DNA from 3 places in the Sporosarcina sp. YIM B06819 genome. Region 2 is predicted to be linked to each of the others. Evidence: riboswitches for the same ligand, from Rfam matches in the RefSeq annotation. Region 2 holds a riboswitch; each other region holds the start of a gene.
What was found. Region 2 has a riboswitch for preQ1 ahead of queC (7-cyano-7-deazaguanine synthase QueC). Riboswitches for the same ligand answer to the same signal wherever they lie in the genome.

Region 1: another riboswitch for preQ1. It lies ahead of R2B72_RS03275 (QueT transporter family protein); the one in region 2 lies ahead of queC (7-cyano-7-deazaguanine synthase QueC).
Region 3: another riboswitch for preQ1. It lies ahead of queF (preQ(1) synthase); the one in region 2 lies ahead of queC (7-cyano-7-deazaguanine synthase QueC).

The regions. Positions count from the first base shown of each region.
Region 1 is NZ_JAWLIQ010000005.1:99,161-102,444, forward strand. Features, by position in the region: gene R2B72_RS03265 (homoserine dehydrogenase) at 1-408, shown strand, start outside; gene R2B72_RS03270 (excisionase family DNA-binding protein) at 677-907, opposite strand; gene R2B72_RS03275 (QueT transporter family protein) at 1,116-1,598, opposite strand; PreQ1 riboswitch class I at 1,606-1,651, opposite strand; gene R2B72_RS03280 (peptide ABC transporter substrate-binding protein) at 1,884-3,284, shown strand, end outside.
Region 2 is NZ_JAWLIQ010000009.1:136,723-140,006, reverse strand. Features, by position in the region: gene R2B72_RS07715 (HAMP domain-containing methyl-accepting chemotaxis protein) at 1-1,011, shown strand, start outside; PreQ1 riboswitch class I at 1,381-1,424, shown strand; gene queC (7-cyano-7-deazaguanine synthase QueC) at 1,432-2,097, shown strand; gene queD (6-carboxytetrahydropterin synthase QueD) at 2,094-2,519, shown strand; gene queE (7-carboxy-7-deazaguanine synthase QueE) at 2,516-3,223, shown strand.
Region 3 is NZ_JAWLIQ010000001.1:264,223-267,506, forward strand. Features, by position in the region: gene recQ (DNA helicase RecQ) at 1-511, shown strand, start outside; gene R2B72_RS01285 (queuosine precursor transporter) at 550-1,194, opposite strand; gene queF (preQ(1) synthase) at 1,211-1,708, opposite strand; PreQ1 riboswitch class I at 1,796-1,839, opposite strand; gene R2B72_RS01295 (MFS transporter) at 1,866-3,032, opposite strand; gene R2B72_RS01300 (diaminopimelate dehydrogenase) at 3,191-3,284, shown strand, end outside.

The DNA of each region.
Region 1 (3,284 bases), on a different contig from region 2:
ACGGATGATGTCAGTGGCAAAGATGCGTTCCGAAAACTGATGATTTTGAGTGCATTGGCATTCGGGCGTCAGCCGGATTGGCAGGACGTACCGATTGTTGGCATCGACGGCGTAACGACTGAAGCTGTGCAAGATGCATCGAAAGGGAAATTACGTTATCGCCATGTTGCCGAAATTTGCATTGATGAAAATGGAGTACTGCGGGGTAGTGTAGGTCCTGTACTAATTGGTTCTGATCATCCACTACACGGTGTTGATGGCATAGACAACGCAATTATTGTAGACACCGATCACCTCGGCTCGCTGACACTTATCGGTCCGGGAGCAGGGATGTATCCAACGGGCAGTGCGATGGTTGGCGACTTTTTGCAGATTATCGGCAAACGCGAACCAGCTGTTATATCATAAGTTGAACATAAAACAAACCGCCAAGGGATAATCCTCCTTTGGCGGTTTGTTTTATGTTGTGAAATCAATTGAAAACTTATCGATCAATCACAAGCGGTTAACGATCAATTCGAAGTCATTAACGATCAATTGCTAAAGGTTATCGATCATTTGGAGAAACTTATCGATCAATTGGGTAGAGTTATCGTCATTTCAGGACCTTTGACTTATCCGATTTACGAAGCTCCCTGCTGTTTGAACACAGCAATACTGTCGGACAAGTACGTTGTCAGTCTTCATCCTTGATATCACGATCTGGAGGAAGTGGTTCATTGCGCCAGTCATCGATTTGCTGTTTTAACGCTTCAAGCTGCTCAAAATAAAGACCAAATTGGGCTTTATTAATCAAAAACTGCTCGCCGTCATGAACGGAGCGAATCCGACCTTCCAGCACATATTTCTGGATTTGTATGACAGGCATACCTAAGTGTTCGGCTGCTTCTTCGATAGTTATATACATGGAGCATCTCCTTAAAAAATCCCCTCTACCTCAAGTGCGAACAGTGAAATAGAGAGGATATTCAAATACGCCTCGGCGTATTTGCGTCCAGATTTTGAATTGAGCTTGAGGTCTACAGAGAGGAAGGATTGAACTGCATCCTTCCTTGTAGGTCATGCAGACGTCGCTAACTTTATTCAGTAGGGATTTATATCCTACTGAATAAAGTTTAGATAAGTTTTTCGAAGTTTAGTCGTTTATTTAACGCAAGCATGATCGGAACCCCGATGATCATCACAACAAATTCACCGACTGCAACGGTTAACCATGTGAATAAGAACGGCAATTCCAAAGCAAGATTTAGTTCAAATGCAATGATACACATTAAAAATGTGAACACGGCTGTATTGAAAAACATCCGCTTGACGATTCCACTAATAAATTTCGCAGAGAAAATCGTAATCGTCAACGCGATGAGCGATTGACCTACTCCAAAAACCAAGTCGTACAATCCAAGTGGTGAAAATAAATTCGCTACAAAAACACCGAGTACAATAGCGAAAATGAATTTCTTATTAAAGACAACGAGATGGTTGAACATCTCCGATATACGGAATTGCACATTTGTGAATCCGAATGGTGCTACTAGTAAAGTGACGGCAACATACAAAGCAGCGATAATCCCGCTGGTTGCCAACGTTTTGACTTTCATTATTTAATTCCTCCTAGTTTTTTTGCGTGGGATGGTTGATGAACCACGTGGCGAAAAGCCTGCATAACAGCATATCACAGTCTTTTTACTTTGTATATGTTTCAAACGCATACCTACTAGAGGTGTAGCTTCGCCACTTCAACCTTTTTAAAGAAGTATTGCCCGCGAATCAAAGAATATTTCTAGTCTAGTAATATTCATTGGACTATCAGCAATATAATGACTTGTACTACGAGAGAAGAAATCCAGTTTACTGGAACAAGAAAAAATATGAGGGGGTTCATTATGAAGTCGAAAAGATGGTACTTGCTTTTAGCTTTAGTGTTTGTGATGAGTTTATTACTAGCTGCTTGTAATGGAGGAAAAAAAGGGGTTAGCAAAGAAAAGGAAGAACCGGCTAAAACAGAAAATACCGAAGCTACTACTGAAGAAACAAAAAAGGTAGAAGAACCAACGCCAGCCCGAGAACAGAAACTAAATGTAAACATTAAGACAGAGCCACCTTCTTTGCACCCGGGTCTTGCGACAGATACAACTTCTGGTGCGGTATTAAATCAAACATTTGAAGGCTTAATGCGTGTGAACCAACAAGGGAAAGTAGAAGAAGCGATGGCTGAAAAGGTTGAAATGTCTGAAGACGGATTGACGTACACATTCAAAATTCGTCCAAATGCAAAATGGTCAAATGGTGATTCGGTAACAGCGAAAGACTTTGAGTATGCATGGAAATGGGTACTGGATCCAGCAAATGCTGAAACAGATTACGCTTACCAAATGTATATGATTAAAGGTGCGGAAGCTGCCAAAGAACAAGGCGGTTCGCTAGATGAGATAGGTATTAAAGTAGTGGATGATCAAACATTGGTCGTCGAGTTGGAACAGCCAACAGCTTACTTCCTTGAATTGACAGCGTTCTATACGTTCTTTCCTGTCAATCATCAAGTAGTGGATGCAAATAAAGATTGGGCACATGATGTATCGGCGAATTATGTAACGAACGGCCCATTTTTGATGGACACATGGAAACATAAAGACATTATTGTCTTAAAGAAAAACCCTGATTACTGGGATGCAGATACAGTTAAACTTGAAACGATTACGATGCTCATGATTGCAGATGAAAACACAGCAAAACAAATGTATGACCAAGGAGAATTGGATTGGTTAGGTTCACCAACAGATTCCATTCCTTTGGCAGCAATTCCGGCATACAAAAATGATGGTTCATTGAATATTTCTACACTTGCTGGCGTGTATTACTATGCATTTAACACAAAAGAAGCGCCATTTACAAACGCAAATATTCGTAAAGCATTTGCAATGGCCATCAACCGTGAAGGCATTGTCACGAATATTACGCAAGCCGCACAACAACCGGCGATGGCATTGGTACCACCTTCTATCTTTGCAGAGAATGCAAAAGGCTACTTTAATGATAATGATGCAGAAGAAGCGAAGAAATACTTGGCAAAGGGATTGGAAGAGCTAGGATTAAAGGAATTACCACCCGTTAAACTTTCTTATAACACAAGTGAAGCACATGGTGCCATCGCACAAGCCGTACAAGATATGTGGAAAGAGAACCTTGGCGTCAGTGTAGAGCTCCACAATGAGGAGTGGGCTGTCTATCTTGATTCTATGGGAGCGGGCAACTTCCAAGTTGGTCGTATGGGGTGGCTTGCGGAC
Region 2 (3,284 bases):
CAAGAGGACATAAAGGTGAAAAATCGAGATGAAATAGGGAATCTTGCAAAATCCTTTAACCAAATGAAAATGAATCTTCGTCAATTGATCCAACAAGTTAGCTTAGATGCCGAACAAGTGGCGGCAACATCAGAACAACTTTCTGCTGGTGCCGAACAGACCGGTAAAGCAACTGAACAAATCTCAATTGCCATTCAAGAGGTAGCTTTAGGTACGGAAACGCAAGTTTCCCATGCAAGAGAAGCTTCCCAAGCAGTCAAAGAAATTTCAAATGGGATGAATCAGGTTGCATTTTCTATTCAATCCGTCGCAGATTTAACGACCTCTACAAGCGAAAAAGCATTCGCTGGAAATACTGTGGTTACCCGGACCGTTGAACAAATAAATCTTGTACAACAGTCCGTAAGTGAAACGAGAGAGGTTATTAACGCCTTAGGTGAAAAATCAGAGGAAATTGGTCAAATCGTTGAATTGATCACTCAGATTGCTGATCAAACAAATCTCTTAGCTTTAAATGCTGCGATTGAAGCTGCGCGGGCTGGGGAACACGGCCGAGGGTTTTCAGTCGTTGCCGATGAAGTTAGAAAGTTAGCCGAGGGGTCTGGACAAGCCGCAGGTCAAATCCGTAATCTTATTCTAGAGATCCAAGCTGAATCGGAGAATGCCGTTCAATCTATGAATCTTGGTAAATCCGTTGTTGGGGAAGGTATTAATATGGTTCATCAAACAGGTGAGGTCTTCAAAGACATATTAATGGCCATTGAACAAGTTACCGCAGAAGCGCAGGAGGTTTCTGCTATTATAGAGCAAGTTAATTCAAGCTCACAAAGTATGGTAGAGACAATGGAAAGTCTAGCTTCTATCGCTGAACAATCTGCTGGAAATACACAGAACGTAGCTGCTTCAGTAGAAGAACAAAATGCCTCAATGGAGGAAATATCAGCTTCAACAATTGCTTTAAGTTCAATGGCCCAGGATCTACAAGAAGTAATCAGTACCTTTAAAGTTTAATAAACAAAACCCCTCACTGCTTGGAGACCACTGAAAAAGTCCATCGGACGAACAATGAGATTTCCATAATCACGCTTCGGCGCTTGCGGATGCCTCTCGCCTATGCCAGGCAGAAAACCACTGCCAGTCTTATGGCTTCGGCTACCGCGTGTAAGGCGCCCTCACTTCGAATCTAGTTTTTAGGGTACCAGTGCGTCGAACAAAGACAAATAATCCACAGATTCGGATAAGTATACAAAAAAATCAGACACCTGCCAATTCGTCTGGTTTTTATCTTACTATTATTCAATTGTAGTGAATTGGCTAATTAGTTCCACGCGTACGAAGATTATGTTCCCCCAGCCCACCTATGATATGATAAACAAGGTTCAAAAAGAGGTTCGAAAACTCCCTCTATAAAAAACTAAGGAGATTGGTAAAATGAAAAATGAAAAAGCATTGGTTGTCTTTAGCGGCGGCCAGGACAGTACGACATGCCTATTTTGGGCATTGAACAATTTCCAGGAAGTCGCAACAGTAACATTTGACTACGGGCAGCGGCATTCGGATGAAATCGAGCATGCTCGAAAAATTGCGGAGGAGCTCGGTGTCTCATTCAAAGTATTGGATATGAATTTGATCAATCAGTTATCCGCCAATGCGCTCACACGAGATGATATTGAAGTGACAGAAATAGACGGTGAATTGCCGTCAACGTTTGTTCCGGGAAGAAATCATTTGTTCCTAAGCTTCGCTGCGGTGTACGCAGATGCGATTGGTGCACGACACTTGATTACCGGTGTGAGTGAAACGGATTTCAGCGGTTATCCTGATTGCCGCGATAATTTTATTAAATCATTAAATGTCACGTTGAATTTGGCCATGGATGGAAATTTTGTTATCCATACGCCGTTAATGTGGTTAGATAAATCTGAAGTATGGGCGCTAGCCGACGAACTGGGTGCGCTTGATTTTGTGCAGGAGAAGACACTTACTTGCTACAATGGCGTTCCAAGTACGGGATGTGGAGAATGCCCTGCATGTGTGTTGCGCAATGAAGGTCTTGCGGCATATCTAGCGCGAAAGACTGCAGGTGCAGCAATATGATGCAACAATTTTATCCGCAAGTGCAGCACAACTATCGATTTGAATTAAACAAAGACATGCATTTTTCAGCTGCGCATTACATTCCCCATGAAGATGCCGGAAAATGCCAAGTGATGCATGGCCATACGTATTTTATCAATGTGACGATTGGCGGAAATGAATTAGATGAACTTGGTTTTTTAATTGATTTCAAGCAACTGAAAGATTTGATTCATAAAAAATACGACCATTCTGTGTTGAATGATCATCCCGAGTTCCAAAACGCCTTTCCTACAACTGAACAAATGGCAGAACAAATTTGGAAATCGATTCAGGCAGTTCTTCTGACAAGAGAAAATCGTCCAAATTGCCTCCAAGTGATCGTTCGGGAAACGCCGACGAGTTATGTCGTCTATCGCCCGGGACAGGAGGAATTATCATGAAAATACCTGTCATGGAAGTATTCGGTCCAACGATTCAAGGGGAAGGAATGGTGATCGGTCAAAAAACGATGTTTGTCCGGACGGCGGGATGTGATTATTCTTGTGCTTGGTGCGATTCCAGTTTCACGTGGGATGGAACGGGCAAGAGTGTTTCAAAACGCCCGCAAGAAATTATCGATGAACTGAAAGCAATCGGTGGACAGTCGTTTTCGCATGTGACGATTTCAGGTGGAAATCCAGCCCTTCATAAAGGTATTGGTGAACTAGTAGAACTTTGTCATGCAGAAGGATGGAAAGTGGCGGTCGAAACACAAGCGACTTTTTGGCAAGATTGGCTGTTGGAAATCGATGACATCACGCTTTCACCGAAGCCACCAAGTTCAAAAATGATCACGGATTTTGACAAATTAGATCTTTTCATAGGTAAATTAACGGATTCAAACACAAGTTTAAAGATTGTTGTTTTTGATGAAACAGATTTCAAGTTTGCGGAAGAAGTCCATCTGCGCTACCCTTCTGTTCCTTTCTATTTACAGGTCGGAAACGATGATACGACAACAATAGATGATACCGTTCTGATCCCTCATCTTTTGAAGCGTTTTGAATGGCTCATTGATTTGGCTGTTGCTTCTCCAGTGATGAACGATGTGAAAGTGTTGCCGCAATTGCATGCGCTTGTGTGGGGGAATAAGCGAGGCGTATAAGAAGTGTGCTGTCCCGAAGTCATTTAGACTTTAGGGACAGCATTTTTTTTAGGGTACCTGT
Region 3 (3,284 bases), on a different contig from region 2:
ACGCTTCGGCAAGACCATGATCGCGCAAGTATTGACGGGGTCCCGTAATAAGAAAGTGCTCGAATTCGGATTTGAAAAACTACCTACTTATGGCTTGATGAAAGATCGGAGTGCAAAAGATATCTCCGATTTCATTGAATTCATTATTTCGGAAAACTATCTCGGGGTCGAAAATGGGCCATTCCCGATTATTTATGTTAGTGAGCGGGGGAAGGATGTCTTAACGGGAGGCGTGAAAGTACATCGCAAAGTGTCTGTCATTACGAAACAAATTACAGCCGACAATCCATTGTTTGAGCAACTTCGTGCCTTGCGGCGCCAACTGGCACAAGACGCAGGTGTACCGCCATTCGTTGTCTTTTCGGATAAATCCTTGCAAGACATGGCGGTGAGAATGCCTGTTACCGAAGAGGATTTCCTCGAGGTGAATGGAGTCGGACAGGCCAAACTGGAACGTTATGGCGAAGCGTTTATGCAAGAAATTAAAGCGTATACGATAGTAAGAACATGAAAAAGAGTAGGCACATGCACCTACTCTTTTTGTAATGGTTAATAAATCTGTACAGGAACTGATTTGCTACCATGTATAGCTTCTTTTTTTCTGCAAATCGAGACCAGTAGATAGACAATAGGTGTATCCAAAATGGCCACGACAAATTTGAACGCATATTGTGTCGCGATAAGAGTTAGTAACGCGCCGAGTGGCATAATTCCATAAAACGCGATTGTAATGAATATAGTTGTATCCACAAGTTGACTAGCCATTGTCGAAGCGTTGTTACGTATCCATAATTTCTTGTCACCGTGTCGGCTTTTCAGTTTATTGAAAATCAGCACATCAAGATTTTGACTGACGAGATAAGCAACTAGGCTTGCGATCGTTACACGGAATCCGGCAGTGAAAATCGTTTCGAAAGCTTGTTGATTTTCGTAAAAGGACGCCGCGGGCAATTGAATCGCAATCCAGATAAAAATAATGGCAAAAAGTTGTGTCAGAAAGCCGGTTAATACAGTTCGATGTGCGGCTTTTTTACCGTATACTTCTGTAATGACATCTAAAATCGGATAAGTGAACACATAGACGATAACTGCGGCAGGTAAGACAATCCAGCTGCCAAAACTAAATAATTTTACCGCCAATATGTTAGATAAAATCAATAACCCGACGAAAAGTCCATTTAAATAATAAAGCATTTTGTTATCTCTCCTCTTATCGGTTATCGATTGTTTCCGGATACATATCATGATTCATCATCCGGTGATCGGCCATTTGTTCATATTTTGTGCCCGGTACCCCGTAGTTGCAGTAAGGGTCGATGGACAAGCCGCCACGTGGTGTGAATTTACCCCATACTTCTATGTAACGCGGTTCAATCAGTTTTATCAAATCATTCATAATAATATTGATGCAATCTTCATGAAAATCGCCATGATTGCGGAAACTAAACAGATATAGCTTGAGCGACTTACTTTCTACAAGCTTTTTATCTGGAATAAAACTAATATAGATTGTTGCAAAATCCGGTTGTCCTGTCATCGGACAAAGTGATGTAAACTCAGGACAGTTGAACTTTACAAAGTAATCGCGATTGACATGCATACTATCGACCGACTCTAGTACTCCAGGGTTGTACTCATATAAGTACTTCGTGTTTTGATTGCCGAGCAAAGTTAAGTCGGACAATGTTGCTTCATCTCTTCCAGCCAATTAAAAAAACCTCCCGTATAATTTGTCAGGGAGGTCCATAGGTGCCGAATAAAAGAGCCATATCGAAAGCACATGGCGTAAATCTCGTCATCCATAGTTTTTTATAGAGGGTCGCTATGAACCTCTCCCGAACAGGGTATTCATTTCGTTTATGACATTAACCTAACGATGAGCTTTTGTCAATAGACCTAGTTTTTTTCATGCCGAGCAATGTATATAAGGCAACTGCCAGTAAGATGATGCTCGTCAACATGAAACCGCCCTTGTAGGTAAGGTCAAGGAACCCGATAACACTAGAACCTGCAACGACACCCATCGAGAAGAAGGCATAGAAATAGCCATATGCTTTCCCGCGGAACTCTGCGGAAGAAGAATCGATGAGCAATGAGTTGATGGAAGGGAACAGAAACGCGAATCCAGACCCGTAAATGGCCATCGCGATGTACAAGTAATTTAATTGCTCAATTTGGCTCAGGAATAACATAGCTACTCCCATTAAAGAAATACCGAAAGCTAACGTGACCATCGGACGAACCCGGTCAAAAATCCGGTTAATGGGCAATAAAAAGATCAGAATGGCGACAACACCAAATGTACTCAGTAACATTCCACTCGTTTTTGTATCAAAGCCAAGTGCTTCCACTTTCAGTGGCAACACAAGTGCCAGTACGCCTTGTGAAAACATTAAAAAGAATGCCCCGGCAAATGCACGTACCATACCTGGGTGACGAAATAAATACCTGACTTTAAAGTTCTGTCCTCGTTTAGTAGAATGCTTGCTAACATATGTAAATGAGCGGAGGACAAAGAAAGCAGCTGTGGCTAGCACAAGCATGATGCCGCCGTTGACAGCCATTATGAAAGGGGTACTTGTCTTAGCAGCAACAATCCCTCCGTAGGCTGGGCCAACGATGGCAGCCATTCCGACAAATGCCCCGGAAATAGCCACGCTTTTACCACGTTTCGATTCTTCTGCACGATTTGCAAGGAAAGTGAAAGCCGCTGGGACAATCAGTCCTTCCATAAATCCATGGACAAAACGGACAGCGAGTAATGATAGAGGTCCAGTTGCGAAAGAATAAAGGAAAAGTGATAATGCAGCTGCAAAAAGTCCAATCATTAGAATAATAAAGGGTCCTTTTTTATCGGTCATGAAGCCTGAAATTATATTTCCAATTGTGTTAGAGAATGAATACATACCAACGGCAAGTCCTATTAAAAATGGCGATGCACCAAGAGACAATGCGAATGGACTCATAACAGGTAATTGTGAAAATAAGTCAAAGAACGAGAAAAATACAATCAGATAGACAAAACCACGCATAATGAAGCCTCTTTTCATTTGAATATACCGTCTTCTACCTTACCATTTTTTATGCCTGATTGGAAAAGGTAAGTTTGTGAACGATAATAATGATAGCTTTTCATTTGCCAGAACGCTAAAATCGTAAGATAGAGGAATTGTGAAAGGGGAAATGAACAATGACAATTAGAGTGGGTATTGCGGGATACGGAAATTTAGGGCGCGGAGTGGAATACGCGATTGGCCAAAATAAAGATATGGAATTGGTTGGAG